Collimonas fungivorans: one gene and its partner. The protein of the gene in region 1 interacts with the protein of each later gene in a pairwise test. Links are inferred from orthologs where the notes say so. Each region holds a gene or a part of one and is shown on either strand. Other genes may lie near its edges.

The links.
Region 2: the proteins of CFter6_RS12015 (region 1) and CFter6_RS25135 interact in binary tests that used the Escherichia coli proteins (3 or more experiments, as listed by UniProt). The link is inferred for Collimonas fungivorans from one-to-one orthologs.

The regions. Positions count from the first base shown.
Region 1 is NZ_CP013232.1:2,770,362-2,773,680, reverse strand. Bases 87-3,086 are described here. They hold CFter6_RS12015 (ABC transporter permease), read left to right. Parts: upstream 87-983; coding sequence 984-2,189; downstream 2,190-3,086. Other genes in these bases: CFter6_RS12010 (ABC transporter ATP-binding protein), read left to right, coding at 2,182-3,086; osmF (glycine betaine ABC transporter substrate-binding protein OsmF), read left to right, coding at 87-987. Also shown: CFter6_RS12025 (fatty acid desaturase), read left to right, coding at 1-29; more of osmF, read left to right, coding at 58-86; more of CFter6_RS12010, read left to right, coding at 3,087-3,126; CFter6_RS12005 (ABC transporter permease), read left to right, coding at 3,123-3,319.
Region 2 is NZ_CP013232.1:3,331,428-3,334,661, forward strand. The notes cover bases 157-3,071. They hold CFter6_RS25135 (BolA family protein), read left to right. Parts: upstream 157-1,414; coding sequence 1,415-1,729; downstream 1,730-3,071. Other genes in these bases: CFter6_RS14175 (protein adenylyltransferase SelO), read left to right, coding at 157-342; msrB (peptide-methionine (R)-S-oxide reductase MsrB), read left to right, coding at 358-756; CFter6_RS14185 (septation protein A), read left to right, coding at 799-1,431; CFter6_RS14190 (peptidylprolyl isomerase), read left to right, coding at 1,813-2,592; purL (phosphoribosylformylglycinamidine synthase), read right to left, coding at 2,776-3,071. Outside these bases: more of CFter6_RS14175, read left to right, coding at 1-156; more of purL, read right to left, coding at 3,072-3,234. UniProt on the Escherichia coli protein: Transcriptional regulator that plays an important role in general stress response. Has many effects on cell morphology, cell growth and cell division. Acts by regulating the transcription of many genes, including dacA (PBP-5), dacC (PBP-6), ampC and mreB.

The DNA of each region.
Region 1 (3,319 bases):
TGATTGCCGATATCCATCCCTTTGCCTGAACCGGCATTGCTATCTAACGGAGTCAACATGAGTCTGTACACTCGCCTGCTGGCCGCTGCCTTGGCCACCTCTTTGGCCGCTGCCCTGCTTTCCCCCATGGCCCAGGCCGCCGAACCGGTCCGCGTCGGTTCCAAGATCGATACCGAAGGCGCGCTGCTGGGCAACCTGGTCCAGCTGGTACTGGAAGCCAACGGCATCAAGACCGTCAACCGCCTGCAGCTGGGCACCACCAAGGTAGTGCGCGGCGCGCTGATCTCGGGCGAGGTCGACATTTATCCTGAATACACCGGCAACGGCGCTTTTTTCTTTTCCGACGAAAAGAATCCAGCCTGGAAAAATGCTGAAACGGGTTACCAGCTGGTGAAAAAACTCGATCTCGATAAAAACAAGCTGGCATGGCTGACGCCGTCTCCCGCCAACAATACCTGGCTGATCGCAGTGCGCAAGGATGTGGCGCAGGCCAACAAGCTCAAGACCCTGGTTGACCTGGGCCGCTGGATCAGCCAGGGCGGCCACTTCAAGCTGGCGGCTTCGGCTGAATTCATCGAGCGCCCGGACGCCTTGCCAGCTTTCGAAAACACCTACGGATTCAAGTTGAAACAGGACCAGCTGCTGACCCTCGCGGGCGGCGATACGGCGGCCACGATCAAGGCTGCCGCGGAACAGACTTCCGGCGTCAACGCCGCGATGGTGTACGGCACCGACGGCGCGCTGGCTGCGCTGGGGCTGGTAGCGCTGGACGACGTCAAGTCGGTGCAGCCGGTCTATGCGCCGACCGCGGTGATCCGCGCCGAGGTGCTGGCGAAATATCCCAAGATCGCGGATCTGCTGAAGCCGGTGTTCCTGTCGCTGGATAGTCCTACGCTGCAGAAACTCAACGCCGGCATCGCCATCGAAGGACGCGACGGCCGCAAGGTCGCCGGCGATTACCTGCGCAGCAAAGGTTTTATCAAATGACCATGGCGCGTCTGGCCAACCAGCCATGGCGCGTGGGCAACGTCGCGCTGCCGTCACTCAAGCTGCACAACCCGGTGCACCTGCTGCTGGTGATCGTCGCTATCGTCGCCGCCACCAACCTGCCCTTGCTGACCTATGCGCCTAACCGGCTGCTCAGCGGCCAGGGTATCTTGCTCAGCCAGCTTGCCGCGCGCTACTGGCTGCTGGCGCTGCCGGCCCTGCCGCTGCTCGCGGCGCCTTGGCTGCGGCCCTGCCGCCTTACTTATATTATCCTGCTGACGGCAGCGGCGGCGCTCAGCGGCGGCCTGCTGGCCCTGGCCGGACATGAAGCCCAGCTACGCAGCGGCGAGGCTGATTCCCTGGCGCGGATCTCGTTCGGCGGCGCCTTCTGGCTGTTGCTGCTGACTGCCTGGCTGCAACTGGCGGAGGCGCTGCGCGGCTTCGGCCTCGGTTTGCCGGCGCGGGTAACGCTGATATTGGCGGCGCTGGCGCCGATAGCGGCGCTGCTCGCATCGGGTTACCTGGATAGCCTGTCGCTGCTGAAGGAATACCAGAATCACCAGGAAGCATTCAACCTGGCGCTGCTGCGCCACCTGCAGCTGGTGCTGTTTTCGGTATTGCCCGCGGTGCTGCTCGGCGCCCTGCTTGGCGCCCTGTCTTTTCGCAGCCGGCGAGCGCGCAAGCTGCTGTTCCCGGTGCTCAACGTCATCCAGACCATTCCCTCGATTGCCCTGTTCGGCTTGCTGATCGGCCCGCTGGCGCTGCTGGGCAGCTTGTTTCCGCAATCAGGCATCGGCGGCGTCGGCCTGCCGCCGGCATTGCTGGCGCTGACCTTGTATTCGCTGTTGCCGATGGCGCACGGCACCCTGGCCGGGCTGGAGCAAGTGCCGGCTGATGTGCGCGAGGCCGCCAGCGGCATCGGCATGTCGCCCTGGCAGATCTTTTTCCGCGTCGAACTGCCGTTGGCGTTGCCGGTGTTCCTGGCCAGCGTCCGCGTCACTACGGTGCAGGCCATCGGGCTGGCGGTGGTGGCGGCGCTGATCGGCGCCGGCGGTTTCGGCGTCCTCATGTTCCAGGGCATGTCGAGCAGCGCGCTGGATCTGGTGCTGCTGGGCGTGATCCCGGTGATCCTGCTGGCCATCGGGGTCGATACGCTATTCAAGGTGGCGATCGCCATCTTCAGGAGAAAAATCCATGATTGAAATCGGCGAAGTCAGCAAATCGTTCAACGGCTGGCCAGCGGTCAGCGAGCTGTCCCTGACCATCAAGGACGGTGAATTCGTGGTGCTGATCGGCACTTCCGGCTCCGGCAAGTCGACCTTGCTGAAACTGCTGAACCGTTTACTGGAACCGGACAGCGGCAGTATCAGGCTGCACGGCAAGCCGGTGGTCGAACACTCGCCGGAACAATTGCGGCGCCGTATCGGTTATGCGATCCAGTCGGTCGGCCTGTTTCCGCACTGGACGGTGGAGCAGAACATCAGCGCCGTCCCGGTCCTGCTGAAATGGCCAAAAGCAAAGATCCACGAGCGCGTCAGCGAACTGCTGGAACTGCTGCACCTGCCCCCCGAAAAATTCCGCCATCGTTATCCCGACCAGCTGTCCGGCGGCCAGCAGCAACGGGTAGGCGTTGCACGCGCACTGGCGGCCGATCCCGACGTGCTGCTGATGGACGAACCCTTCGGCGCCCTTGATCCGGTGACCCGCGCCAGCCTGCAGCAGGAGCTGGCGAATATCCACAAGCTGTCCGGCAAGACCATCGTGCTGGTGACCCATGACATCGATGAAGCCCTGGCGCTGGGCCAGCGGATCGTGCTGATGGACCATGGCCGCATCGTGCAGCAAGGCACGCCGCGCGACTTCCTGCTGTCCCCGGAAAACGAGTTTGTACGCGAATTTGTCGGCCAGAGCGACGTCGGCATCCGCCTGCTCGGGCTGGACAAGATCGCCGGCCGGGTACGCACCGAACCGGAGATGGCCGGGATTGAACTCGGCGAACCGATCCGCAGCAGCAGCACCCTGCGCGAAGCCTTGTCCGCCTTCATCACGCGCAAGGCGCACAGCCTGCCGGTAGTCGACGAGCAAGGCCGGGCGGCCGGCGTGCTGCATTTCGCCGACCTGCTCGAGGCGCCGCGATGAAGCGGCTCCAGCGCCATCGCTGGCTCGCCGTCAGCAGCCTGTTGCTGCTGGCTTTTACCTTCGGCATGCCGTTGACGGCGCCGCTGTTCGCCGCGGTTTTCCCGCAACTGGCGCGTCCCATGTACATGCAAGATGCATTTACCACGCTGGTGCTGGCGCATTTGAGCATCGTGCTGCTGTCGGGCGCCGTTGC
Region 2 (3,234 bases), 560 kb from region 1 along the record:
AATCTGCGCCTGGACGGCAGCGGCAGCGAAGCCTTGCGTGATCTGTTCATCGACCGTGCAGCGTTCGACGCCTGGGCGTTACAATACCGGGCGCGCCTGAAACTGGAAAACAGCCAGGATCACAGCCGCAAGCTTGTCATGGATGCAAGCAACCCCAAATACGTATTGCGAAACTATTTGGCGCAGACAGCTATCGAACGAGCCCAGGAGAAAGACTTCTCGGAAGTCAGGAAACTGCAGCAGATTCTTGAAAAACCGTTTGACGAACAGCCGCAGCATGCACAGTACGCCGAATTGCCGCCGGACTGGGCACGCGGACTGGAAGTCAGTTGTTCGTCTTAGATTGGATCAAACGATATGAGCAGCAAAGTCATCAAAACCGACGCCGAATGGCGCAGCGAGCTGGAACCGATGGAATACGAGGTGACCCGCCACGCCGCCACCGAACGGGCGTTCACCGGCAAGTTCTGGGATCATCACGAACACGGCGTGTATACCTGCGTGTGCTGCAACACGCCCTTGTTCGAATCGGACGCCAAGTTCGATTCCGGCTGCGGCTGGCCGAGTTATTTCAAGGCCATCAATCCCGACAACGTCGAAGAGCGCGTTGACCGCAGCCATGGCATGATGCGCACTGAAATTTTATGCAAGGTGTGCGACGCCCATCTCGGCCATGTATTCCCGGACGGGCCGCCGCCCACCGGCCTGCGCTACTGCATCAATTCGGCATCGCTGCGTTTTGATCCGGCCGGCTGAAGCACCGGCCATCATTTATCCTGACTGAAAGCAAAAACACACATGAAGTTCCTGTTCGACCTGTTCCCGGTAATCCTTTTCTTCGGCATCTTCAAATGGAGCGAAGGCAACGCCGATGCCGCGCAAGCGCTGGCCAGCCAGTACCTGTCGGGTTTTGTCTCCGGCGGCGTGGTGACAGTGGCGCAAGCGCCGGTGCTGCTGGCGACCGCGGTGGCGATCGTCGCCACGGTGGCGCAAATCGGCTACCTGCTGCTGCGCCGGAAAAAAGTCGATGCGATGCTGTGGGTATCGCTGCTCATCATCTGCGTGTTCGGCGGCGCCACCATCTACTTCCATAACGATACCTTCATCAAATGGAAGCCGACCGTGCTCTACTGGGCGTTTGCGGTGGTGCTGCTGGTCAGCCAGCTGCTGCTCAAGAAAAACCTGATCCGCACCATGATGGAAAAGCAGCTGGCCCTGCCCGACCCGATCTGGCAACGCGTCGGTTTTGCCTGGATCGCCTTCTTCATCGCCATGGGCTGCCTGAACCTGTACATCGCCTTCAATTTCCCGACCGCGACCTGGGTCAACTTCAAGCTGTTCGGCGGCATGGGACTGATGTTCGCTTTCGTGATCGGCCAAAGCATCCTGCTCTCCAAATACATCAAGGACCCAGATGAACCCAAGGCTTGATACCATTCGTAACAAATTGACAGCAACACTTGCACCATTGGAATGTATAGTTGAGGACGAGTCGGCGCTGCATGTGGGACACGCCGGCGCGGCCTCAGGCGGCGGACACTATAAAGTACGGATAGTTTGCGCAGTTTTTGAAGGCCAAAACCGCTTAAATCGGCATAGGCTGGTGTATGATTGCTTGGCTGATATGATGCATACAGAAATCCATGCACTGGCTATCACTGCCTTGGCACCATCTGAAACTAAAGCTGCGGAACTTAAGCTGCATGTACATAGTGATCTTAAAGAATAATTGCCCTTCAAACATACTTCAGTTATTCTGCCTTTGCCTCGCATTGATTTATTAACAACCTCCCCCAAATTTAGGATTTGATAATGACATTTAAACCTTCACGTTTACTGGTGGTACTTTTTGCAGCTGCTACATTGCCTGTTATGGCACAAAACCTTGCAGTCGTGAATGGTAAGGCAATCCCTTCGTCGCGCGCCGACATGATGGTCAAGCAATTGTCCGCACAAGGCGGCCAGGCCGATACCCCGGAACTGCGCAACATGGTCAAGGACGAACTGATCAACCGTGAAGTGCTGATCCAGGAAGCCGACAAGCTGGGCCTGGGCAATAACGCCGACGTCAAGGCGCAAGCCGACATCGCCCGCCAGTCGATCCTGATCCGCGCCCTGGTTGCCGACTTCGTCAAGAAGAACCCGATCAAGGATGCCGACATCCAGGCTGAATACGACAAGTTCAAGGCACAGGCTGGCGACAAGGAATATCACGCACGCCACATCCTGGTCGAAAACGAAGCCGATGCAAAATCCATCATCACCAAGCTGAAAGCCGGCGGCAAGTTTGAAGACCTGGCCAAGCAATCGAAAGATCCAGGTTCGGCAGCCAACGGCGGCGACCTCGGCTGGGCGACTCCAGCTTCTTTCGTCAAGCCTTTCTCCGACGCGCTGGTGGCTTTGAAGCCAGGTCAACTGACCGAAACGCCGATCAAGACCCAGTTCGGCTACCACGTGATCAAGCTGGAAGAAGTACGCGCAGCCAAGATCCCTACCCTGGCTGAAGTCAAACCGCAAATCACCGAAGCGCTGCAACAGAAGAAGCTGCAAGCTTACCAGGCTGATCTGCGCGCCAAAGCCAAGGTGCAATAAGACCCCGGCAGCAGCAAAACCGCAGTCAATAAAAAAGCGCTCCTCGGAGCGCTTTTTTTATGTCATGTAGGGTGGGTACCTGTGCCCACGCAGAACGCCGATCGTCGAGGAGCGAATACAGCGTGGGCAAAAGAACCTGCCCACCCTGCTCCACCTGCTTCGACCAGGCAGGTTACAGAAAGATTACCCCACCCACTTGCGCGCATTGCGGAACATGCGCATCCATGGCGAATCCTCGCCCCACGACTCAGGGTGCCACGATTGCTGCACCGTGCGGAACACCCGTTCGGCGTGCGGCATGCAGACCGTGAAGCGGCCGTCCGGCGTGGTCACCGCAGTGATGCCTTGCGGCGAACCGTTCGGATTGTACGGATAAGCTTCGGTCACCTGCCCCTTGTTATCGGTAAAGCGCATGGCCACGAGCGCTTCCTGGATATCGCCGGTTTGCGAGAAATCGGCGAAACCTTCGCCATGGGCGATGGCGATGGCGCTTTGGGTGCCGGCCATGTCCTGGAAGAAGATCGATGGCGACGACTCGACCTGCACCATGGAGAAGCGCGCTTCGAATTTCTCCGACTTGTTGCGGGTGAACTTCGGCCACGCCTGGGCGCCTGGAATGATGGCTTTCAGGTTGCTCATCAT